Regions from separate parts of the Streptomyces sp. NBC_01006 genome, predicted to be linked through region 2. Evidence: riboswitches for the same ligand, from Rfam matches in the RefSeq annotation. Region 2 holds a riboswitch; the other holds the start of a gene.

Region 1 (11,280 bases), 1.6 Mb from region 2:
TGTACGGGCAGGGCATGACCGTCGCCGCGCAGGGGCTGCTGGCCGTACGGACCCTGCTGCGCACCCAGGGCCTCGCCCATCCCTCCTTCGGCCGCGAGGCGCAGCGCGCGCTCGTCCCGCAGGTGTCCACCGCCTGGGAGCTGGCCACCTCGCAGGACATCCTGTATCCGGGGGCCACCGGCATGAAGCCGCGGGCCGGTATCGGGCTGCTCAACGCGTACGTCAACCGGCTGATGACCGGGGCCACCACCCGGGAGGCGCTGACCGCCGCGTTCCTCCAGGTCATCACCATGAGCAGGACGCCCGCGTACTGGCTGCGCCCCTCGGTGGTCTGGCGCGTGCTGCGCGCCTCGGACCGGGGTGCGCTGAAGGCGCCGCCGCTGACCGCGGCGGAGCGGGCCGTCTCGGGGCTCGACCAGGGGTCCGGCCCGGTCGATCCCGTGGGTCCCGTCGGTCAGGCGCGATGAACGACGGTCTCATCCTCTACGTTCCCGGGTCGGTGATGATCCTGGCGCTGCTGATCAAGGCGCCGACCCTGCGCCGGGGCTGGGACCAGCCGCTCATGCGGGCCGTCTGCACCCTGCTCGTCGTCGGCTGCCTCGTCATGTTCCTGGCGGCGCCGCCGACGATCTCCGCGGTCAACCGGCTCACCGGCATCGTCAACTTCTCGGCCCCGCTGGTGTACAGCGTGCTGACCGCGTTCTCGGGGTCGTGCATCGTCCTGGTCCTGCAGTGGGGCGGCGGCCCGCCCGCCGTCGTACGCCGGGCCACCCGGCTGACGGTGGCCGTGTTCGGCGCGGTCACGCTGCTCATCGTCGTCCTGTTCACCATCGGCGACGCGCCCGTGGAGCGCCTGCGCGACCTGGACACGTACTACGCGAACACGCCCTGGCTGCGCGAGATGATCGTCTGCTACCTGCTCGCGCACACCGTGGGCAGTTCGACGCTGACCCTGCTGTGCTGGAAGTGGCTGCTGCGCGTCCGTCCCTCGCTGCGCCCGCTGCGCACCGGACTGGCCCTGATCGTGCTCGGCGGGGCGCTGGACTTGGGCTACCTGGTCACGAAGTGGGCGGCGGTGGGCGCCCGCTGGGCGGGCCGCGACTGGGACGGCCTGTCCACGTACGTGGCCCCGCCGTTCGCCTCCGCCGCCGCCCTGATGGTGGGCTCGGGGTTCATCGTCCCGCTGGTCGGCGGCTCGGCGGCCTGGCGGGACTTCAGCAGGTACCGGCGGCTGCACCCGCTGTGGAAGGCGCTGCGCGGCTTCGCCGCGTCGAGCGTGACGACGGTGCCGCTGACCTGGTGGTCGCCGATCGGGATCCGGCTGATCCACCGCGAATCGGTGATCGACGACGGGATCCTGGCCCTGGCCAGCTGGTTCGACCCGGCCGTACGGGGCGTCGCGTACGAGGCCGCCCTCGGCCAGGGCATGTGCGAGTCGCGGGCCTCGGTCGTGGCCGACGCGGCCATGCTCGCCGCGGCCTGCCGGCGCCGGGAGGCGGCCGCGGCCGACCAGGGGCTGCCCGAGCCGTACCGGCTGGACTCCCGGCCCCTGGCCGCACTGGCCCGGGAGTTCCGCACCTCCCCCATCGTGGCGGCCGTACGGCGGGACCCGGCGGCGCTCTGAACGCGCGGCCGGCCGCGCCGGCGGCCGGGCACCGGCGCGGCCGCCAGCGCGGCCTCAACCGACGAGGGCGTCCTCGGGCTCGGGATTGCGGGCGAGCCAGGCCCCGTACGCCCGCACCCGGCGCCAGTGCTGGAGCTGGTCGAGGGCGAACGTGGCCCGCGGGGAGGCCTCCGGGCGCGGCTCCAGCCCGCGCGCCAGCCGGTGCAGCTGGAACCGCACGAAGGCCAGCAGCCCGGCGCCGGCCAGGTCCCGGTCCTTCCACCGCAGCTGCTCCACGGTCACCCGTACGTCCTCCCCGGCGCGCCAGCGGGCCGGCAGGTCGGGGCGGAACGCCAGCGCCGAGGCCAGCCCGACGACGGACACCCCGCGCGCCAGGACCTTCTGCGCGGTCTCCTGCCGGCCTATCCCGCCGGTCAGCATCAGCGGCATCGGGGCCGCGTCCAGGAACTGCTCGGCGAAGGAGAGGAAGTACGCCTCCCGCCCGAGGGTCCGCAGGTCGGCGGTGCGCCCCAGGGTCGCGGGGCTCTCGACGCTGCCGCCGGACAGTTCGACCAGGTCGACGCCGAGGCCGCCGAGGGCCGCGAGGACCTGCGCCGCGTCCTCGGTGTCGAAGCCGCCGCGCTGGAAGTCGGCGGTGTTGAGCTTGACGCCGACCGCGAAGCCGGGGCCGACCTGCGCGCGGACCGCCCGGACGACCTCGGTGAGCAGCCGGACCCGGTTCTCCAGGCTGCCGCCCCACCGGTCGGTGCGCCGGTTGACCAGCGGGGAGAGGAACTGGCTGATCAGGTAGCCGTGGGCGGCGTGGATCTGCACCCCGTCGAAGCCGGCCTCCTCGGCCCGCCGGGCCGTGACCGCGAACCGGGCGACGGTGGCCTCGATGTCGGCCTCGGTCATCGCGGTGGGGCGGGCGAAGCGTTTGGTGTGCTTGCCGAGGCTCACTCCTATGTCGGAGGGCGCCCAGGCCGTGCCGGGCATCTCGGAGCCGACCTGCCGGCCCGGGTGGTTGATCTGCATCCAGACCCGGCCGCCGCCGCCGGACGCGGCCTCGGCCCAGCGGCGGAAGGGGGCGAGGGGGGAGCGGGCGTCGAGGACGATGGTGCCCGGCGCGGTCAGCGCCCGGCGGTCGACCATCACGTTCCCGGTGATCAGGAGTCCGGCGCCGCCCCGCGCCCAGCGGCGGTAGAGGCGCTCGATGCGCTCGTCCGGCAGCTGGCCGGACCCGGCGAGGCTCTCCTCCATGGCCGCCTTCGCCAGGCGGTTCGGCAGGGTGGCACCGCCCGGCAGCTCCAGTGGCGTGAACAGGTCCATCAGCAGTCTCCCCAGGAAACGTGTTGCACGTGTCATCGCGCGCCCCGGCGCAAAAGATACCGCCCGCTCCCGGGCGCCCGTCAGGCTCCGGCCACAAGATTCCGGACACCCCGGAACGCGGAACGCCCCGGGCCGATGGGCCCGGGGCGTTTCCCCTACGGGGGCGTTCCCGCACGGGGGCGTTCCCGTACGCGGGGTGCAACGCGGCGGTCAGAGGTCCGCGAGCTCCAGCCCGGCCTGGGCGGCGGCCGCCTGCACGGTCTGCTCCAGCAGGACGGCGATGGTCATCGGGCCGACGCCGCCGGGGACCGGGGTGATCAGCGAGGCGCGGGCGGCGGCCGACTCGAAGTGGACGTCGCCGACGTTGCCCTCGTTGTAGCCGGCGTCCAGGACCACGGCGCCCGGCTTGATGTCCTCGCCGCGGATGAACTCGGCCTTGCCCACGGCGGCGACCAGCACGTCGGCCTGGCGCACGATCGAGGGCAGGTCCACGGTGCGGGAGTGGCAGTAGGTGACGGTGGCGTTCTGCTCCAGCAGCAGCATGCCGGCCGGCTTGCCCAGGATCGCGCTGCGCCCGACGACCACGGCGTGCTTGCCGGTCAGGTCCACGTCGTACGCGGCGAGGAGCCGCATGATGCCGCCGGGGGTGCAGGACACGAAGCCCGGCAGCCCGAAGCCCATGGCGGCGAAGGAGTGCATGGTGACGCCGTCGACGTCCTTGCCCGGGGCGATGGCCTCGAAGGCGGCGCGCTCGTCGATGTGGTGCGGAACCGGGTGCTGGAGCAGGATGCCGCTGATCTCCGGGTCCTCGGAGAGGGCGGTGAGGGCGGCGACGAGCTCCTCGGTGGTGGTCTCGGCCGGCAGCTCCACGTGGCGGGAGGTGATCCCGGCCTTGGCGCAACGGTTCTGCTTCATCTTCACGTACGTCACGGACGCCGGGTCCTCGCCGACCAGTACGGTCGCGAGGCAGGGAGCGGTGCCGGTGCGCTCGGTGATCTTCGCCGCGAGGGCGGCGGTCTGCTCCGAGATGCGGCGGGCGAGGGCGGTGCCGTCCATCAGCCGGGCGCGGCCGGCGGCAGTGACAGTGTCGGTCTGGGCAGTCGTCACGGGGTCTCCTGAGCGTCGCTGCGGATCGCGGTTCGCGGGTTCGCGGTTCGCCCAGGCGCGCGGCAGGAGACGTACGTGCGAACGTACGCCGGGCCGCTCCCCGGTGGTGATCCACCCGAACGCCAGTCACGGCCCGCCTCCACTCTAATGGACCCCGCCCGCGTGTGCGGTGGTCCGCGGCGGCCCTCGTTGTACGGGATCCGGTCAAACCGGTGGATCACCGGCGCCGCGCCTGGGACGATCGAGACATGACGCGCACTTTCGACCACCTCGTCGCGGAAGCCGAGTCCGTTTCGGTCGACGGCTGGGACTTCTCCTGGCTCGACGGCCGGGCCACCGAGCAGCGCCCCTCCTGGGGCTACCAGCGGCTGCTCGGCGAACGCCTCGCCCGGGTCGGCTCCGCCCTCGACATCCAGACCGGCGGCGGTGAGGTGCTCGCCGGGGCCGGGCCGCTGCCCCCGCTGACGGCCGCCACCGAGTCCTGGCCGCCGAACATCGACAAGGCCACCCGCCTCCTGCACCCGCTGGGCGCGGTCGTGGTCGCGGACGCCGACGAGCCGCCGCTACCGTTCGGCGGCGAGGCCTTCGAGCTGGTCGCGAGCCGGCATCCGGTGACCATCTGGTGGGAGGAGATCGCACGGGTCCTGCGCCCGGGCGGTACCTACCTCTCGCAGCAGGTCGGGCCGGCGAGCGTCTTCGAGCTCGTCGAGTACTTCCTCGGGCCCCAGCCGGAGGAGATCCGCCGCTCCCGGCACCCTGACGACGCGGTCGCCGACGCCGCCGAGGCCGGCCTCGAAGTGGTGGATCTCCGCTCCGAGAGACTGCGTACGGAGTTCCACGACATCGGAGCCGTGATCTACTTTCTCCGGAAGGTGATCTGGATGGTGCCCGGCTTCACGGTCGGGCAGTACCGGGACCGGTTGCGCGAGCTCCACGAACGGATCGAACGTGACGGCCCGTTCGTGGCCCACACCGCCCGTTTCCTCATCGAGGCCCGCAAAACGGGCTGACGTGAGGGGCGGATCGGGCGCGGACGGATCCACGGCCGAATGGTTGCGCGCCCACAGCGTGGCGCAGGTCACTCAATTCAGCGCGTAACGAATCGACTCGGGCATGCGATGAACCGACAGGTGTCCTCGCGCGGCCCCGGAATACAGACCCCCCTCGGGTCTGTTTCCCGAGTCCGCGCGATGATGTCCCGCCCACTCCCTATCTGTTCGCAACGAGAGGCTCCTTGTGTCGCTCAGCCCGTCCCGTACGTTCCCTCCGGAGATCGCCGAATCGGAGGCCCTCGTCGCGCTCGTCGAGCGCGGCCGCGAGCAGGGTCACATCAACGGTGACGACGTGCGCCAGGCCTTCGAGGCCGGCCGCATCCCGGTGGACCAGTGGAAGCGGGTCCTGCGCAGCCTGAACCAGGTCCTGGACGAGGAGGGTGTCGCGCTGCACGTCAGCGCCGCCCCCGCCACGAAGGCCGCCGCGAAGAAGCCCCGCAAGGCGGCCGCCGCGCCTGCCCGCACCGTGACCAAGAAGGCGGCCGCCGCGCCGCGCCCCATCGGCGCGCGCAAGGCCTCGGCCACCAGCGCGGCCACCGCCACCGCGGCGGCGATATCCGCTTCGCCGGCCGCGGCCACCGAGGACGAGGTGACGGCCGACGCCGTCGCCGAGCCGAAGAAGCGGACGGTCAAGAAGACCGCCGCGAAGAAGACCGCGGTGAAGAAGACCGCCGCCGCGGCCAAGAAGACCAGCGCCAAGGACGCCGACGAGGGCGAGACCCCGGCCGCCGAGGGCGAGGACTGGGCAGCCGAGGACCTCGTCGACGAGGCCGAGGAGGAGGCTCCCAAGGCCGGCGGCACCCAGGGCTTCGTCCTGTCCGACGACGACGAGGACGACGCCCCGGCGCAGACGGTCATGGTGGCCGGTGCCACCGCCGACCCCGTCAAGGACTACCTGAAGCTGATCGGCAAGGTGCCGCTCCTCAACGCCGAGCAGGAGGTCGAGCTCGCCAAGCGCATCGAGGCGGGTCTGTTCTCCGAGTACAAGCTCGAAGAGGAGGAGGACCACAAGCCCGCGTTCAAGCGCGAGCTGGAGATCCTCGTCGAGGACGGGCGCCGCGCCAAGAACCACCTGCTGGAGGCCAACCTCCGCCTCGTGGTCTCGCTGGCCAAGCGCTACACGGGCCGCGGCATGCTCTTCCTGGACCTGATCCAGGAGGGCAACGTCGGCCTGATCCGCGCCGTGGAGAAGTTCGACTACACCAAGGGCTTCAAGTTCTCCACGTACGCGACCTGGTGGATCCGGCAGGCGATCACGCGTGCCATGGCCGACCAGTCGCGCACCATCCGCATCCCCGTCCACATGGTCGAGATCATCAACAAGCTGGCGCGCGTCCAGCGCCAGATGCTCCAGGACCTCGGCCGGGAGCCCACTCCGGAAGAGCTGGGCAAGGAACTCGACATGACCCCCGAGAAGGTCATCGAGGTCCAGAAGTACGGCCGCGAGCCGATCTCCCTGCACACCCCGCTGGGTGAGGAGGGCGACAGCGAGTTCGGTGACCTCATCGAGGACTCCGAGGCGGTCGTGCCGGCCGACGCGGTGTCGTTCACGTTCCTCCAGGAGCAGCTCCAGTCGATCCTGGGCACGCTCTCGGAGCGCGAGGCGGGCGTCGTCTCGATGCGCTACGGCCTGAACGACGGCCAGCCGAAGACCCTGGACGAGATCGGCCGCGTGTACGGGGTCACCCGTGAGCGCATCCGCCAGATCGAGTCCAAGACCATGTCGAAGCTGCGCCACCCGTCGCGTTCGCAGGTGCTGCGCGACTACCTCGACTAAACCGTCGGTCAGGTCAGTCGGAAGACCGGCCCTCGTGGCGTGAACGGCAGGGAGGCACCCTGCGGGATCAGGAAGGCGTGCTCGCGCCGGATCCGCAGGGTGTCGCACCAGCCGTCCGTGATCACGAGGACCGGGGCCCCGGGCGGGAAGTCCTCCGCCCGGAGCAGCAGATCGATGCCCGGCTGCAGCTCGGTGCCGCCCCGGCCCCGGACCTTCACCCGCCCGGCGATCTCCGTGGGCGGCAGATAGCCCGCGTCGTACGGCGCCGCGTCGCAGAAGACGACGCGGGCGGCGGGTACGTCGCGGGCTTCCGCGTACGAGGCGATGGCGCCCAGCGCCTTGCCGAGCAGGCCGCTGTCCATGGAGCCCGAGGTGTCCAGGACCACGCCGAAGGTGCAGCGGGCCACCTCCTCGGGCGGGAACCACCGGCCCGCGCGCGGGATGTCCGGGGTGGACGCCTGGCGGCGGGCCGGGCGGGCGTAGGAACGTACGGGCTCGGGCCGCGGCACGTACTCGTCGAACCAGCGGGCCAGCCGGGCGTCCCACGGCACCGGCGGGTGCGCCAGCGCCCGGATCTCCTGGACCAGCCCGGCCGGCAGCAGTCCGCGCTCCCCGTACACGTGCAGGTCGAAGCCGTGGACCAGGCCCCGCCGGTAGAAGTCGTCGAGGTCGGCGTACGGGCGCGGCTCCCCGTGCGGCAGCGGCCCGCCGAGGATGTCCCCGGCGCCCTTGCCGCGCGGGGTGGCGAGCCGGCGCATCCGGCGCAGGTCCGTGGTGATCCGGTCGTAGACCTCCTCGACCGAGAGCCCCCGGAGCTCCTGGTCGTAAAGCAGGCCCTCGGGCATGGCGCCGACCCGCATCTCCACCAGCCAGCCGTTGACGACGTAGTCCGCGGCGACGTTGTGCAGGAAGGGGTCGCGGGCGCCGCGGCGCTCGCCGTGCCGCAGGGCGGCGTGCAGCATCTCGTGGGCCAGGATGAACCGCCACTCCTCGTCGTCGAAGGTGCGCAGCGGGTTGATGTAGATCTCCCCGGCGGCGGCGCTGACCGCCGCGATGGCGATGTCCTGGGCACGGGCCAGCTCGGCGTCGGCGACGACGGTCAGGCCGGCCGCGAGTCCGCCGAGCAGCGGGTAGGAGGAGACGAACCAATTCAGCGCCCGGTCCCAGGGGCGCTGCGCCAGGCGCTCGCCGGTGGTCCGGTCGCGGCGGCCGCCCGCCACGTCCATGGCGGCGGAGACGCTGCGGGTCAGGGCGTGCGCGAAGGCGGTCTGCCAGTCGGGCACGCGATGGAAGCTCGACTTGTGCCAGTGCAGCAGCCACTGGTCCGGCTCTCGGCCCGCAGTCCCGCAGAGGTCGAGGCCGGGCGGGATGCCGTCGCGCCGCCAGCGGGCGGCGAGCTGCTCCTCGTCCCCTCCGGGGTAGGCGGCCGGGAGGTGGTCCGGGGTCCGGCCCGCCGGGAAGGTCAGCAGGAAGCGGTTGACCACCACGCAGCGGGCGGCCAGGTCGTACGGGTCCGGCTGGGCCCGGTGTTTGTCGTCGGCGGCCGGGACGTGGCCGAAGCCCAGGTGCAGGAGGCAGTGGGCCAGGGCCCAGGCCCACTCGGCAGGCTCGGCCCGGCGGGTGGGGTGGGCGTGCACATGGCCGTTGGAGTCGACGGCGGCGAGCCCCTCGTCCGGGCACAGCCGACAGTTCTTGCGGCGGCAGAACTCGACCTCCAGGGCGGCGAAGGCCGGATTCCGCTTCACCAGCAGGAGCCCCGCGGCGTAGGCCTCGGTGGCCGGGTCCGGCCGGGCCTCCTTGCTGCGGGCGCGGGCGCCGCTCACCGGCGGGCCTCGACGAGGCGCGGCATGTCCCGGGCAGCCTCGACGAGGAACCAGCCGGGCAGCACGGGCAGGCCGTCGGCGTCGTCGGCGATGACGGTCTGGGCGACCTCGACGGAGATCTCGGCGAGCTGCACGAGCAGCGCCTTGAAGCGGTAGGCGGACTGCCGCAGGGCGGGCGAGACGTGCTCTTTCTGCGCCGGAAGTTCCTTGAGCAGGCGGCCCCGGAAGGCCTCGGCGAGGTAGTACAGCAGGTCCCGGTCCTCCAGGCGGCGCGGCCACCCCGCGTCGCCCTTCATGATCGCCTCGATGCCGAAGGTGTGGCGGACGATCTTCGCGTAGCCGCAGAAGGCGACGGCGTGCGCGGGGGTGAGGGTGCCGTGCGCGATCACCTTCAGGGTCTGCTCGTCGAGGCCGGCCCCGAAGGAGTGCAGGGCGTCGGAGAGCATGTGCCAGGAGCGGGGGGTGGAGAAGGGCTCCTCGGTCTTGGGCGGCTGCGACCACAGGTGGTCGGGGCGGTCGGTGAGGTGGTCGGTGATCCAGGGGTGGATGCCGTTCTCCCCGGCCCACACGAGCCAGTCGGCCGCGGACGCCTGGAGGTGGACGTGGGTGAGCCGGTTGACCAGCGCGGAGGCGATGGGCCGGGCCAGCGCGTTGTCGGTGGCCCGGTTGCCTGCGCCGATGACGATGGAGCCGGCGGGGAGCTCGTAACTGCCGATCCGGCGGTCGAGGATGAGGGAGTAGAAGGCCTTCTGGACGTCCGGGGTCGCGGCGTTGAGCTCGTCGAGGAACAGGCAGTACGGCTCGTCGCGGGCGATGGCCTCGGGCGGGCAGAAGACGGACCGGCCGTCGCGGATCTGTGGTACGCCGATCAGGTCCTCGGGCGCGAGCTGCGTGCCGAGCAGGCTCACGCACTCCAGGCCGAGGGAGTCGGCGAACTTCCGTACCAGCGAGGACTTTCCGATTCCGGGTGCCCCCCAGAGGAACACGGGCCGCACGGTGGCGAGGCCCAGCAGCAGTTCGGGGATCTGGGCGGGGGTGACGGTGACGGCGGCCTGCACGAGAAGCGGTCCTCAGGGGTGGGGTACGTGGCGCGCCCAGTGTGGGCGCACCGCGTACCCCGAAGCACCCGGTTTTTCCGCCGTCGGCGGGGGTGCCGGTTCTCTCAGTTCTCCAGGAGGTTCTTCAGCTTCTCCTCGTTGCGCGGCATCTCCTTGCGGGCGTACGGCTTGACGAGGAGCGGGGCGATCACCCGGCCGATGCCGTGGCCCTCGAAGTCGAGGTCGAGGGTCACGCGCGAGCGCTTTCCGCCGTCGAGGGACTCGATGGTGCCGCGCACGTCGCCGCGCACGGGTCCGCCGACTCCTTGGATGTGCCAGCTGCGCGGCTTGTCGAGCTCCGTGACCTCCATGGCCATGGGGAACTCCCGCCTGCCCATGCGCCGCGTGATCACGACCTTCGAGCCGACGTGGAGGGGTCCGCCGTCGAGCGGGCGGGCGGAGACGGCGCTGTCCTGCCACTCCGGCAGGTGCGTGGGGTCCGTCACGTAGTCGAAGACGTCTTCGGGACTGCGGGAAATCTCGATGCTTTCTCTGATCGCGGACATGGCGACCCCTTAGTGCCCCCTGCTTGTCCTCTCATTCCAAACTACCGCGCAGGTCAGGCGGTGGCCCGGTGCTTGCGGGCGGACATCGCGGCGTAGACGAGGACACCGGCGAAGAGGAACAGGACGCCCTGGTAGACGGCCGCGTAGCCGGAGCCGGCGACCAGCCACATCGAGAAGCCGAAGGCCAGGCCGGCGAGGATCCCGTCGCGGACCAGGCGGCCGCGGTGGACGCGCTCGGACTGCCCGGAGAGCAGGAAGTAGATCTGCGCGGCGGTGGAGAGCAGGTACGGGACGGTCGCCGTGAACGTGGTGACCAGGACGAGGATCTCGAAGACCCCGTCCGAGCCCGCCGTGTAGTTGTAGATCGTCAGGCCGGAGGCCAGGACGACGGTGACGATCACGCCGACCACCGGTACGCCCCGCTTCTTCTTCTCGAAGACCTTCGGGAAGAGCCCGTCGCGGGCGGCGGCGTACGGGGTCTGCGCGCTGAGCAGGGTCCAGCCGTTGAGGGCGCCGAGCATCGAGATCACGGCCGCGCAGGCGACGAGGGTGCCGCCCCAGGTGCCGCCGGCCCCTCCGTCCACGGAGGCCCCTCCGTCCACCGAGAACATGGCGTTGACGGCGTCGGTGAACGGGGCCTGGGAGGCGACCAGCTTGTCGTGGGGGACCAGTCCGAAGACGGAGAGGGTGCTGAGCAGGTAGACGGCGGCCGCGCCGGCGGTGCCCAGGATCGTGGCCCGGCCGACGTTGCGGGCGGGGTCGCGGACCTCGCCGGCGCTGACGGCGGCGGACTCCACGCCGAGGTAGCTGAAGAGGAGGATCGCCGCGGCGGCGGAGACCGCGCCGACGGGGCTCTGGTCGGTGGCCTGGAAGGGGCCGAGGTTCGCCGGGTCGAAGAAGAACAGCCCGCCGACGGCGACCAGCAGCAGCGGGGCGAACTTCAGCACGGTGGCGACCAGTTGGACGGCGCCGACGTACCGGGTGCC
Region 2 (11,957 bases):
CGCCTCATCGACCGGTGAGCCCAACTGCGCCGGGACTCCGGCGATCGGGCCGGTGCCGAAAGGGTATTCACGCAGCTTGCGCCAGACCCCGTCCGAGCCCTGCTCGTAGAGCGCGAAGCCGGTGCAGGTCCACTGCGCCGCGTAGTCGGCGAGGGTGGCGAACGCCAGGTCCATCGCCTCCTCGGAGATCCCGTGGGCGACCGTGACGTGCGGGTGGTACGGGAACGCCAGCTCGCGGCTGAGCGGCCCGTCCGGGTCGCGGACCAGGCCCTGGAGCCGGGTGCAGCCCGTACCGCCCTCGACGACCTGGACGAAGACGACCGGCGAGAGCGGGCGGAAGGTTCCCGTGCCCGCCAGCCGCATCCCGAAGGGGCCGAAGGCGGCGGCGACCTCGGCCAGGTGGGCCCTGACCTCCGCCAGCCGGTCCGCCTCCACCTCGGTGGGCGGGACGAGAGTGACATGCGTGGGGATGCCGTGGGCGGCAACGTCCCCGAAGCCGGCGCGCAGCTGCTGGAGCTGGCTGCCGTACGGCTCCGGGACCGCGATCGAAACGCCGAGCGTTACGGTCCCCACGTATGTCTCCTCCGTCGTCCGGTCCGTCGTCTGGTGTGTACGGGTTGCGTACGGGTCCTGCCGACCCAGTGTGGGGCCAGCACCCCCCGGATTGCCAGGGCCTCCGGCGGTCAGTGCTTGGCGGGCACCAGACCGAGGCGGTCGTAGGCCTGCGCCAGGGTCTCGGCGGCGACCGCGCGGGCCTTCTCCGCGCCCTTGGCCAGGATGGAATCCAGGGTCTCCGGGTCGTCCAGGTACTCCTGGGTGCGCTGCTTGAACGGTGTGACGAAATCGACCATCACACCGGCCAGGTCCGTCTTGAGCGCGCCGTAGCCCTTGCCCTCGTAGCGGGTCTCCAGGGCCGGGATCGACTCCCCCGTGAGGGTGGAGTAGATCGTGAGCAGGTTGCTGACGCCGGGCTTGTTCTCGGTGTCGAAGCGGACCTCGGCCTCGGTGTCGGTGACCGCGCTCTTGATCTTCTTCTCGGTGACCTTGGGCTCGTCGAGGAGGTTGATCAGGCCCTTGGGGGAGGACGCGGACTTCGACATCTTGATCGAGGGGTCCTGGAGGTCGTAGATCTTCGCGACCTCCTTGACGATGTGCGCGGCGGGGAGCGTGAAGGTCCGGCCGTAGCGCTGGTTGAAGCGCTCGGCCAGGTCGCGGGTCAGCTCGATGTGCTGGCGCTGGTCCTCGCCGACGGGCACGGCGTTGGCCTGGTAGAGCAGGATGTCGGCGACCTGGAGGATCGGGTACGTGAACAGGCCGACGGTGGCGTTGTTGACGCCGCCCTTGGCGGACTTGTCCTTGAACTGCGTCATCCGGCTGGCCTCGCCGAAGCCGGTGATGCAGTTCATGACCCAGCCGAGCTGCGCGTGCTCGGGCACGTGGCTCTGGATGAAGAGCGTGCAGCGGTCCGGGTCGAGACCGGCGGCGAGCAGCTGCGCCGCGGAGAGGCGGGTATTGGCGCGCAGATCCTTCGGATCCTGCGGCATGGTGATCGCGTGCAGGTCGACGACCATGTAGAACGCGTCGTGCGTCTCCTGCAGGGCGACGTACTGGCGGATGGCTCCGAGGTAGTTCCCGAGGTGGAACGAGCCGGAGGTGGGCTGGATGCCGGAGAGCGCGCGAGGACGATCAGAAGCCATGGCTTCATTCTCTCAGGTACGGCGGCCACGGTGGTCCCCACCTGTCCGAAACCCCCGGGGCGGAGCCCCGGGGGTTTGACGGGTCGGGGGACGGGTCAGGACAGCGGGAGGCCCGGGGCCGGGTGGGCCGACATCAGGTCCGCCACCTCGGTGCGGATGGCGGCCAGGGCCGGTTCGTCCTGCTTCGCGGCGGCGTCCACGGCCCGGGAGATCCACTCCGCCACCAGCGGCATGTGGTCCGTCCCCAGGCCCCGCGAGGTCAGCGAAGGGGTGCCGATGCGGATGCCCGACGGGTCGAAGGGCTTGCGGGGATCGAACGGGACCGTGTTGTAGTTCACCACGATGCCGGCGCGGTCCAGCGCCTTGGCCGCCACCTTGCCCGGCACCCCGCGCGAGGTCAGGTCCATCAGGATCAGATGGTTGTCCGTACCGCCCGACACCAGGTCGAAGCCGCGGGCCAGCAGGGCCGCCGCCAGCGCCTTCGCGTTGGCGACCACCGCGTGCGCGTACGACACGAACGACGGCTGCGCCGCCTCGTGCAGGGCCACCGCGATGCCCGCCGTCGTCTGGTTGTGCGGGCCGCCCTGGAGGCCCGGGAAGACCGCCTTGTCGATGGCCTTCGCGTGCTCCTCGCGGCACATCAGCATCGCGCCCCGCGGTCCGCGCAGCGTCTTGTGCGTGGTCGTGGAGACCACGTCCACGTGCCCGACCGGCGACGGGTGCGCCCCGCCCGCGATCAGGCCCGCGATGTGCGCCACGTCGGCGACGAGGACCGAGCCCGCCTCCTGGGCGATCGAGGCGAACGCCTCGAAGTCGATGGTGCGCGGGAGCGCAGTACCGCCACAGAAAATGATCTTCGGGCGCTCCGCCAGCGCGAGCTCGCGCACGGCGTCGTAGTCGATCAGGCCCGTCTCCGCGGACACCCCGTACTGGACGCCCCGGAACCAGGATCCCGTCGCCGAGACCCCCCAGCCGTGCGTCAGGTGCCCGCCCATCGGCAGGGCCATGCCCATGACCGTGTCGCCCGGCTTCGCGAAGGCCAGGTACACCGCGAGGTTCGCCGGAGAGCCGGAGTACGGCTGGACGTTGGCGTGGTCCACGCCGAACAGGCCCTTCGCCCGCTCGACGGCCAGCGCCTCGACGCGGTCGATGTTCTGCTGGCCCTCGTAGTAGCGACGGCCCGGATAGCCCTCGCTGTACTTGTTCTGCAGCACCGTGCCGGAGGCTTCGAGCACGGCGGCGGACACGTAGTTCTCGCTCGGGATCAGGCGCAGGGTCTCCGCCTGCAGGGTCTCCTCGGCGGCGACGAAGGACGCCAGCTCGGGGTCGACGGCGGTCAGGGCGGGGTGGCGGCTCGCGCTCATGGCGGCTCCTCCGGGGTCGATGTCAGATCTCGTCCCCGCGAGGCCCAGGCGAGCGGCCCTGTATGCGGTCGTGCGCGCACGACTCCCCCGGAGTTGGTTCTCCGTACGCCAGTCGCCGTGCGTACCGCTCACCTTAGCGGGCGGTCCACAAGAAAGGTTTCCCCGTCCGGTATACGAGCGACGTATAGCCGTATACAAGGTGACGTGACGCAGGTGACGACACCCCCGTCACCTCCATCACCCGCATCACCTCCATCACGCCCGCCCCCGACGATCGGAGACCCCGTGTCGACAACTGCTGAAGCCCTGCGCTCCGCCGAGGCGCACAGCGCGCACAACTACCACCCGCTGCCCGTCGTCGTGGCGACCGCGGAAGGCGCGTGGATGACCGACGTGGAGGGCCGCCGGTTCCTGGACATGCTCGCGGGCTACTCGGCGCTCAACTTCGGCCACGGCAACCGCCGTCTGCTCGATGCGGCCAAGGCGCAGCTGGAGCGGGTCACCCTCACCTCGCGGGCCTTCCACCACGACCGGTTCGCCGATTTCTGCAGCGAGCTCGCCGCGCTGTGCGGCAAGGAGATGGTGCTGCCGATGAACACGGGCGCGGAGGCCGTGGAGACGGCGGTGAAGACGGCCCGCAAGTGGGGTTACGAGGTCAAGGGCGTCCCGGACGGGCAGGCCAAGATCGTGGTCGCGGCCAACAACTTCCACGGCCGTACGACGACCATCGTGAGCTTCTCGACGGACCACGAGGCGCGCGACCACTACGGGCCCTACACCCCCGGGTTCGAGATCGTTCCGTACGGGGACCTCACCGCGCTGGCGGCGGCCGTCACGGCCAACACCGTGGCCGTGCTGCTGGAGCCGATCCAGGGCGAGGCCGGGGTGCTGGTGCCGCCCGCCGGCTACCTCCAGGGCGTACGGGAGCTCACGCGCGAGCGGAACGTCCTGTTCATGGCGGACGAGATCCAGTCGGGGCTGGGCCGGACCGGCAAGACCTTCGCGTGCGAGCACGAGGACGTCGTACCGGACGTGTACATCCTCGGCAAGGCGCTGGGCGGCGGCGTGGTCCCGGTCTCGGCCGTGGTCGCCGACCGGGACGTGCTCGGGGTGTTCCGGCCCGGCGAGCACGGCTCCACCTTCGGCGGCAACCCGCTGGCCTGCGCGGTCGCCCTGGAGGTGATCGCGATGCTGCGCTCCGGCGAGCACCAGCAGCACGCCGCCGAGCTCGGCGACCACCTGCACCGGGAGCTGAACCTGCTGGTCGGCGGGGGTGCGGTGACCGCCGTACGCGGGCGCGGGCTGTGGGCGGGCGTCGACATCGACCCGGCGCACGGCACGGGCCGGGAGATCTCGGAGCGGCTGATGGAGCGGGGCGTCCTGGTCAAGGACACCCACGGGGCGACGATCCGCATCGCGCCCCCGCTGGTGATCAGCAAGGAGGACCTGGACTGGGGCCTGGACCAGCTGCGGGAGGTGCTGGCCGCGGGCTGACGGCATCCCGCCGGGGGCGCGGCCGCGCCCCCGGCGGTGCGGTCACAGGATGACGTGGGGCAGGAAGCGGGCGTACTCGTCCGTGACCGGGCCCGCCGATTCGCGGATGCCCAGACCCGCCGCCTCCTCCTCGACGACCCAGGCGCCGAGCACCACGCGGTTGCCGTCGAAGTCGGGGAGCGGGGCCAGGCCCTGGAAGACGTACGTCTCCCCCTCGGCCGGCGTGAACGGCTCTTCGCCGCCGGCCGGGTGCAGGGTGACCCCGGCGCCCTCGCGGCCCAGCAGCGGCTTCGCGGCGTACCCGGTGGTCTCCGCGAGCTCGCGCGGGCCGTCGAGGTAGGCGGGCAGCAGGTTCGGGTGCTCCGGGAAGAGCTCCCACAGGATCGCCAGCAGCGCCTTGTTGGACAGCAGCATCTTCCACAGCGGCTCGATCCAGGTGGTGGTCCCGGAGCCGCCACCGTGGTCGTACGTGCCCAGGACCTGCGGGCCGAAGGCGTCGGTGGCCAGCCACTCCCACGGGTAGAGCTTGAAGCAGCCGCGGATGAAGCCGAGCTTCTGGTCGACGAACCGGCCCGACAGGCTGTCCCAGCCGATCTGTTCGACGGACAGCGCCTCCGTCTCCAGGCCCGCCTGCTCGGCGGTCTCCTGGAGGTAGGCGACCGTCATCAGGTCCTCGCCGAGCTCGTCGGTCTCGGAGTGCGCGAAGTGCAGCGGGCCGGCCGGCAGCAGTTCCGCCTGGCGGCGCCAGGCCTCGACGAGCCGCTCGTGGAGGGAGTTCCACTGGTCGGCGCCGGGGAAGCGCTCCTCCATCCAGAACCACTGCGGACTGGCCGCCTCCACGAGGGAGGTCGGGGTGTCGGCGTTGTACTCCAGCATCTTGGCCGGGTTGCCGGAGCCGTCGTAGCGCAGGTCGAACCGGCCGTAGAGGGAGGGCTGTTCGGCGCGCCGGCGCCAGGACTCGGCGATGAGCCGCGCGAGGCGCGCATCGGTGATGCCGAGGTCGGCGAAGCGGTCGTGCTCGACGATGTGCGCGGCCGCGGCCAGGCACATGGCATGCAGCTCCTCGACGACGTTCTCCAGCGCCTCCACCTCGGGCAGCGAGAAGGAGTAGTACGCGCTCTCGTCCCAGTAGGGGCGCAGGGAGTCGTCGGGGTAGCGGGTGAGGGGATAGATCAGCCCCTGCTCCTCGACGGTCTTCTGCCAGTCGGGGCGCGGCTCGATGGTGTGGCGCTGCACGCTGGATCAGCCGCCCGAGGAGCTCTTGTGGCTGCCGCCGATGCCGCCGCGGGTGACGGCGGACTTGTCGAAGCTGCCGCCGCCGACGCGGTTGTTGGACGCGACGGAGCCGCCGTAGTAGTACGCGCCGCGGCCGCCGCTCTTGCATTCCTTGGTGTTCAGCTTCTCCAGGGTGACGCGGTCCGCGCAGCGCCTGTCGGGCTCGCTGCTGCTGCCGCAGGCCACGAGGGCGGCGGCGAGCAGGCCCATGCCGCCGAGGGCGACGCCGCCGGAGCGCATGCGGCGTCGGGTGGTGCCGGTGGGGTTGCTGCTGCTCGTACTGCTGTCGTCCATGGCGGACAGACTAGAACGGGGCATCGGACCGATGGAATCCGGCCGTCGAAACCCCCTCATGACCTCCATGATCTAGAGTCATTTCGTGCTCCTTGGGATGGTTTGCGCGCTCGGTGCGGCGGTCTGTTTCGGTACGGCGTCGGTGCTGCAGGCGATGGCCGCGCGGGCGGCGGAGCCGGGGACCGGATCCGGGGTGGACGCGGCGCTGCTGCTGAGGGCGGCCCGGCAGTGGCGGTACGTGGCGGGCCTGGGGCTGGACGCGGCCGGGTTCGTCCTCCAGATCGTGGCGCTGCGGCACATCCCGATCTACACGGTGGGGGCGGCGCTGGCGGCGAGCCTCGCGGTGACGGCGGTGGTCTCCTCGCGGCTGCTGCACGTACGGCTGAGCGGGGCCGAGTGGGGCGCGGTGGGGGTGGTGTGCGCGGGGCTGGCGATGCTGGCGCTGGCGTCGGGCGAGGAGGGCTCGGGGACGGGGTCGTTCGCGCTGAAGCTGGGACTGCTGGGAGTGGCGGGACTGGTGCTGCTGGTGGGGTTCGTGGCCGGGGGGCTCCCGGACCGGTCGCGGGCGCTGGTCCTCGGCCTGGCGGCGGGGACGGGGTTCGGGGTGGTGGAGGTGGCGGTCCGCCTCATCGACGACATCTCGCTCGCGTCGCTGGCGAACCCGGCGCTGTACGCACTGCTGCTGGGCGGGGGCGCGGCGTTCCTGCTGCTCACCTCGGCCCTCCAGCGCGGCTCGGTGACGGTGGCCACGGCCGGCATGGTGCTCGGCGAGACGATCGGCCCGGCGGTGGTGGGCGTGGTCTGGCTCGGCGACAGCACCCGCGAGGGCCTGGCCTGGCTCGCGGTCCTCGGCTTCGCGGTGGCGGTGGTCGGAGCCCTGGCGCTGGCCCGCTTCGGCGAGCCCCCGAACGCCGAGCCGGCGCCGGCCTAGGGGGTGGCCGCTACGGCAGAGCGGCGAGCAGGGCCGTCAGCGTCGCCGACCAGGCGCTCGTCGGCGGGGTGCCGTAGCCGACCACCAGCGCTTCCCGCCGAGGGAGTTCCGCGTCCGGGTGGGCGAAGAAGGACAGGGGTACCACCGCCAGGTCCTGCCAGGCCGCGGCCCGCAGGGCCGCGGCCTCGGTCCCCGCCGGGAGGTCCAGCACCGCGTGCAGGCCCGCCGCGATGCCCGACACCGCCACCCGGCCGGAAACCGCCGCGACCAGCTCGTCCCGGCGCCTCCGGTAGCGCAGCCGCATGCCGCGTACGTGCCGGTCGTACGCCCCGGACCGGATGAACTCCGCCAGCGTCAGCTGGTCCACCGCGCTCGACGTCCAGTCGGTCCGGCCCTTCGCCGCGACGACCTCGTCCAGCAGCCCCGGCGGCACCACCATCCACCCCATCCGCAGCCCCGGCGCGAGCGACTTGCTCGCCGTACCGAGGTACACGACCCGGTCCGGATCCAGTCCCTGGAGCGCGCCCACCGACTGGCCGTCGTAACGGAACTCCCCGTCGTAGTCGTCCTCCACGATCAGCCCGCCCGTACTCCGGGCCCAGTCGACCGCCGCCGCCCGGCGGGCCGGGGTCAGCGCCGCCCCGGTGGGGAACTGGTGCGCGGGGGTCAGCAGCACCGCCCCGGTGCCCGCGCCCACCGCCCCGGACAGGTCCTGCGTCCGGGCGCCCGCGTCGTCCACCGCGAGCGGCCGGGTCCGCAGCCCCGCCCGCGTCAGCGTGTCCCGGTGCATGTAGAGGCCGTACCCCTCCACCGCCACGTCCCGGACCCGGCGCGCCCGCAACACCCCGGCCAGCAGCATCAGCGCGTGCGCGAACCCCGCGCACAGCACGATCCGCTCCGGGTCCGCGTACACCCCGCGCGCCCGGGCCAGGTACCCGGCGAGCGCCTCCCGGAGCTCCACCCGGCCGCGCGCGTCGACCTGGTACCCGAAGGCCTCGTTCGGCGCGTCCGTCAGCGCCCGCCGGGCCGCCGTCAGCCAGGCGGCGCGCGGGAAGGCGCCCAGGTCCGGGGTACCGGGCACCAGGCTGTACGAGTGCCGCTTGGGCGCGGGGTGGCGGACCCGGGCGGACCCCGCGGGCCGCAGCGGCCGGGCCCGTTCCGCGACCCGGGTGCCCGAGCCCTGGCGGGCCGTCAGCCAGCCCTCGGCGACGAGCTCGGCGTACGCCTCCGCGACCGTGTTCCGCGCGATCCCGAGGTCGGCGGCGAAGGTGCGCGAGGACGGCAGCCGGGTCCCGGGCGCCAGCCGCCCGCTGCGCGCGGCCTCGCGCAGCGCCTCGACGAGCCCGGCGCGCAGGCCGCGCCCGGCGGAGAGGTCCAGATGCAGGTCAGCGCCGAAATCGGAACCGGCACCGCCGCCCGCGCCCTCCGCCCCGGCATCGAAAGTGGCCCATGAATCCGTCATGGATATGGACCATACGGGCGGGCCGCCTGCTTCTTAAAGTGGACACATGACCACCACGTACGAAGACACCACCGCACACGCACCCGAGCACACCCCCCGCATGGGCTGGGCCAAGCACGCACCCGAGGTTTACAAGGCGATCGTGAGCCTGGAGATGGCCGCGAGGAAGGGCCTGGACCCGGCCCTGATCGAACTGGTCAAGATCCGCGCCTCGCAGCTGAACCACTGCGCGTTCTGCCTGGACATGCACACCAAGGACGCCATCGCCGCGGGCGAGAGCGTCGAGCGGATCATCCAGCTCACCGCCCTGGAGGAGTCGCGCCACTTCTACACCGAGAAGGAAGTGGCCGCGATCGAGCTGACCGAGGCCGTGACCGTCCTGACCGACGGTTTCGTTCCCGACGAGGTGTACGAGAAGGCCGCGAAGCACTTCGACGAGAAGGAGCTCTCGCACCTGATCGCCGTGATCGCGACGATCAACGTCTGGAACCGCTTCGCGGTCACCACGCGCATGGTCCCGGGCCACTACACGCCGGGCATGTTCAAGTAGCAGGCGGACGGACGCACGGGCGGACCGACGACCGCCCTCAGTCCGCCCGGAACGAGCCCAGGGCCGCCGCCATGCGCGTGCGGACGACCTTGGGCTCGGTGGCCGGGCCGAAGCCCATCAGCACCCAGCGGCTGCCGCCGGACGCGACGGCGAGCCGCCCGATGGCGTGCACGGTCCCGTTCGTGCCCCCGTCGGGGACCTCGTAGACGATCTCGCAGCCGGTGGTGTCCACCGGTTCGAGCGAGATCCGCCGGTACCCCTCCCGGGAGCTCAGCTCCTTGGTGCCCTCGACCAGGACCTCGCACGGGTTGTCGGGGCCTCCGGTGACCCGGAAGACCTGGAGCAGGCTGTCGCTGCCCTGCTCGGGGCGGAACACCGTGCCGGCCGCGCTCCCGCTCTCCGACGTGCTGAGCTGCCAGTCGTCCGGGACCGCGACCTGGAAACCCGACCCGGCGCTGCGCAGCACCTTGTAGCCGTCGGGCGGGCCCGCGGGGGCCGCCATCAGGTACGAGGCGGCCAGCGCGGCCCCGCCGGCGGCGACCGCCACGCCGATCGCGATCCCCAGCCGGAGCCGCCACCGGCGCCCCGTGCGCCGCGCGGGCGGGGCGTCGGCCGGGGCGTTCTGCGGGGTGTCGGCCGGGGCGTCCGCGTCCTGCGGGTCCGGTGGCTCCGTGCCCGGCGGGTAGGCGGGCTTCGGCGGGAGCTTCGGCCCCTCGGGCCCCGGCTCCGGATCCTCCCCGCGCTCCCACTGCTGCGACTGCGGGTTCCAGCGGGCGGGGCCGCTCCCCGGGGCCACGGATCACCCCCCGAACGAGGTCAGCAGGGCGGCCAGCGCGGTGGCCGCGCTCACCGAGTCCACCAGCGGAGCCCACCGTTCCAGCGCCCCGCGCAGCCGGGCGGGCAGGCCCGGCCTGACCTCCTCGCCGCCCGTCGCCGACTCCAACTCCTCTGCGGCCTCGTCCAGTTCGGCGTCGAGGGCGGCCCTCCCGTCGCTCCGGGGCAGCCGTACGAGGGCCGCGCGGAGGTCTCGTACGGCCTCCAGCAGCTCCTGCGCGGTCGGCCCGGCCGCACCGGCTTCGGTCCCCGTACCGCCGTGGTTGACCGTGCTGTTGCTGACGTCCGTGCCGCCGATGCTGAAGGCACTGCCCCGTACGTCGCCGATCCGCACCGAGGGCAGTCCGGCGCCTTCGCCTCCGCCTCCGCTATTGGCCACTTCTGCTCTCCTTGCCCGTGCGCACGCGCCCGTCCTTCCGGTCCGACTTGTCCGTGCCCTGGTTCACCGTGCTGTTGTGGCTCACTCCGTTGATGCCGAAGGCGCTGTTGCTCACCGACTGGATGAACACCCCGCCTTCCGCGACGTTGACCGCGCGCTCCGCGAACTCCTCGGTGTGCCAGCCGGCGTCGTGCAGCGCCTGCGTCACCCCGCCGACGATGCGCTCCTGGATGGTCTTCACGTACCGGTCCAGGTCCATCAGCTGGAACAGCGACAGCTCCCGCTGCGAGGCGAGTTCGCGTACGGACGCGGCCGGCCCCGCGGCGTACGCGACGCCGTGCCCGGCGGTCGCCAGCCGCCACGGGACCCGGCAGGCCCCGCCGAGGGTGGCGAGGGCCACGCCCAGCGAGCCGGGGGCGTTGCTGACGGCCAGCAGCACCTTGGCGAGGGGGGTGTTGCGGCGGTGGCGGCGGGCGATGTCGTCGGCGCGCTGGAAATCGGGGCGCACCGGCAGCAGCACGTGCGGGGCGACCTCCAGCATCAGCATGCCGCCCTGCGTGTGGACCCGGATGAAGACGGTGATGACGAGGTTCTCGTCCCAGCCGCCGATCCGGACGCGCAGGAAGTGCCGGCGCCGCTCGCCGCCTTCCTCGACCGCCGCGGCGCGGTGTTCGGCGAACGCCTCCTCGGACACGTCGACCGCGTCCACGTCGGGCAGTCCGGCGGCCGGCAGGAACACGCACTCGTCGATGACCAGCTCGCGCAGCCGGTCCAGCACGCTCGCCCCCGCCCCGTCGGGGCCGCCCGGCGAGGGGACCCGCAGGGCCTCCAGCTTGGGCCGGATCCGCTCGATGATCCCCGCGTTGTCGAGGCGGCGGGCTCCCGCTCCGGCGCGCGGGCGCAGTTCCACCGTCAGCTGCCACGGCAGACGGGCCTGGCCGGCCCCGCAGAAGGGGTTGTCGATGTCGTACAGGACCACCTGCGCGTGCTGCATGCGCAGGATCCGGTCCTGGGCCCGGTGGAAGCGCGGGCCCCCGACCGGATCGGCCTCCCAGTCCGCGTAGTGCGCGCGGCTGAGGGAGGAGTTGATGGTCTGCGCGAAGTGCCCGCGCTGGAAGTAGACGAGCACCGTGACCAGCACCGCGATCAGGACGACCGTCCAGGCGTAGGCCTCCCCGTAGTACTGGCCGATCCTGGGCACCTCCATGAAGATGCCGAGCGGGTCGGCCTGGAGGACGTGCCCGAGGTACTCGCCGAGGTAGCTCAGGTCCGGGCTCCCTCCGCCGCCCGCGTCGTCCGTGAAGAACCCGCGGAGCACGCCCCACAGGATCCGGCCGAGGAGGAAGGCGGCGCAGCCGCGCAGGATCCATTCGAAGCCCCGGGCGCCGCGGCCGGTCCGCTCGCGGCGCTTCTTGATCCGGCCGGCCCCGCTCAGCAGCAGCGCGGGGACGAGCAGGAAGAGGAAGAACGCGCGGGTGAGGAGGAGACCGAGGCCCCACACCGCGACGATGGCCGCCGACCAGGCCACTTCGGTGCGCAGGGCGCGCAGGGCGTGGGCGAGGACGCGGGCGGCGTCGAACCCGTAGGAGGGCGCCGGGAACCGTTCCTCGTGGACGTACAGCTCCTCGATCACCCGGTCGCGGTAGGCGGGGTCGAGATAGGCGCCGGCGCACAGCA

The links. Region 2 has a riboswitch for ZMP and ZTP ahead of glyA (serine hydroxymethyltransferase). Riboswitches for the same ligand answer to the same signal wherever they lie in the genome.
Region 1: it holds a riboswitch for ZMP and ZTP, as region 2 does, so the genes downstream of both, OG509_RS30220 (bifunctional 5,10-methylenetetrahydrofolate dehydrogenase/5,10-methenyltetrahydrofolate cyclohydrolase) here and glyA (serine hydroxymethyltransferase) in region 2, are expected to answer to the same signal.

The regions. Positions count from the first base shown of each region.
Region 1 covers NZ_CP108700.1:6,662,622-6,673,901, reverse strand. Annotated here, with positions in the region: gene OG509_RS30235 (NAD(P)/FAD-dependent oxidoreductase) at 1-467, shown strand, start outside; gene OG509_RS30230 (MAB_1171c family putative transporter) at 464-1,624, shown strand; gene OG509_RS30225 (NADH:flavin oxidoreductase/NADH oxidase family protein) at 1,679-2,932, opposite strand; gene OG509_RS30220 (bifunctional 5,10-methylenetetrahydrofolate dehydrogenase/5,10-methenyltetrahydrofolate cyclohydrolase) at 3,143-3,988, opposite strand; ZMP/ZTP riboswitch at 4,082-4,179, opposite strand; gene OG509_RS30215 (methyltransferase domain-containing protein) at 4,288-5,049, shown strand; gene OG509_RS30210 (RNA polymerase sigma factor) at 5,276-6,868, shown strand; gene OG509_RS30205 (DUF2201 family putative metallopeptidase) at 6,877-8,691, opposite strand; gene OG509_RS30200 (ATP-binding protein) at 8,688-9,749, opposite strand; gene OG509_RS30195 (SRPBCC family protein) at 9,854-10,294, opposite strand; gene OG509_RS30190 (amino acid permease) at 10,348-11,280, opposite strand, start outside.
Region 2 covers NZ_CP108700.1:5,057,185-5,069,141, reverse strand. Annotated here, with positions in the region: gene OG509_RS23285 (2'-5' RNA ligase family protein) at 1-573, opposite strand, end outside; gene trpS (tryptophan--tRNA ligase) at 684-1,697, opposite strand; gene glyA (serine hydroxymethyltransferase) at 1,793-3,061, opposite strand; ZMP/ZTP riboswitch at 3,097-3,187, opposite strand; gene rocD (ornithine--oxo-acid transaminase) at 3,347-4,555, shown strand; gene OG509_RS23265 (glutathionylspermidine synthase family protein) at 4,598-5,791, opposite strand; gene OG509_RS23260 (hypothetical protein) at 5,798-6,124, opposite strand; gene OG509_RS23255 (hypothetical protein) at 6,222-7,055, shown strand; gene OG509_RS23250 (PLP-dependent aminotransferase family protein) at 7,066-8,517, opposite strand; gene OG509_RS23245 (carboxymuconolactone decarboxylase family protein) at 8,564-9,067, shown strand; gene OG509_RS23240 (hypothetical protein) at 9,105-9,863, opposite strand; gene OG509_RS23235 (hypothetical protein) at 9,867-10,280, opposite strand; gene OG509_RS23230 (hypothetical protein) at 10,270-11,957, opposite strand, start outside.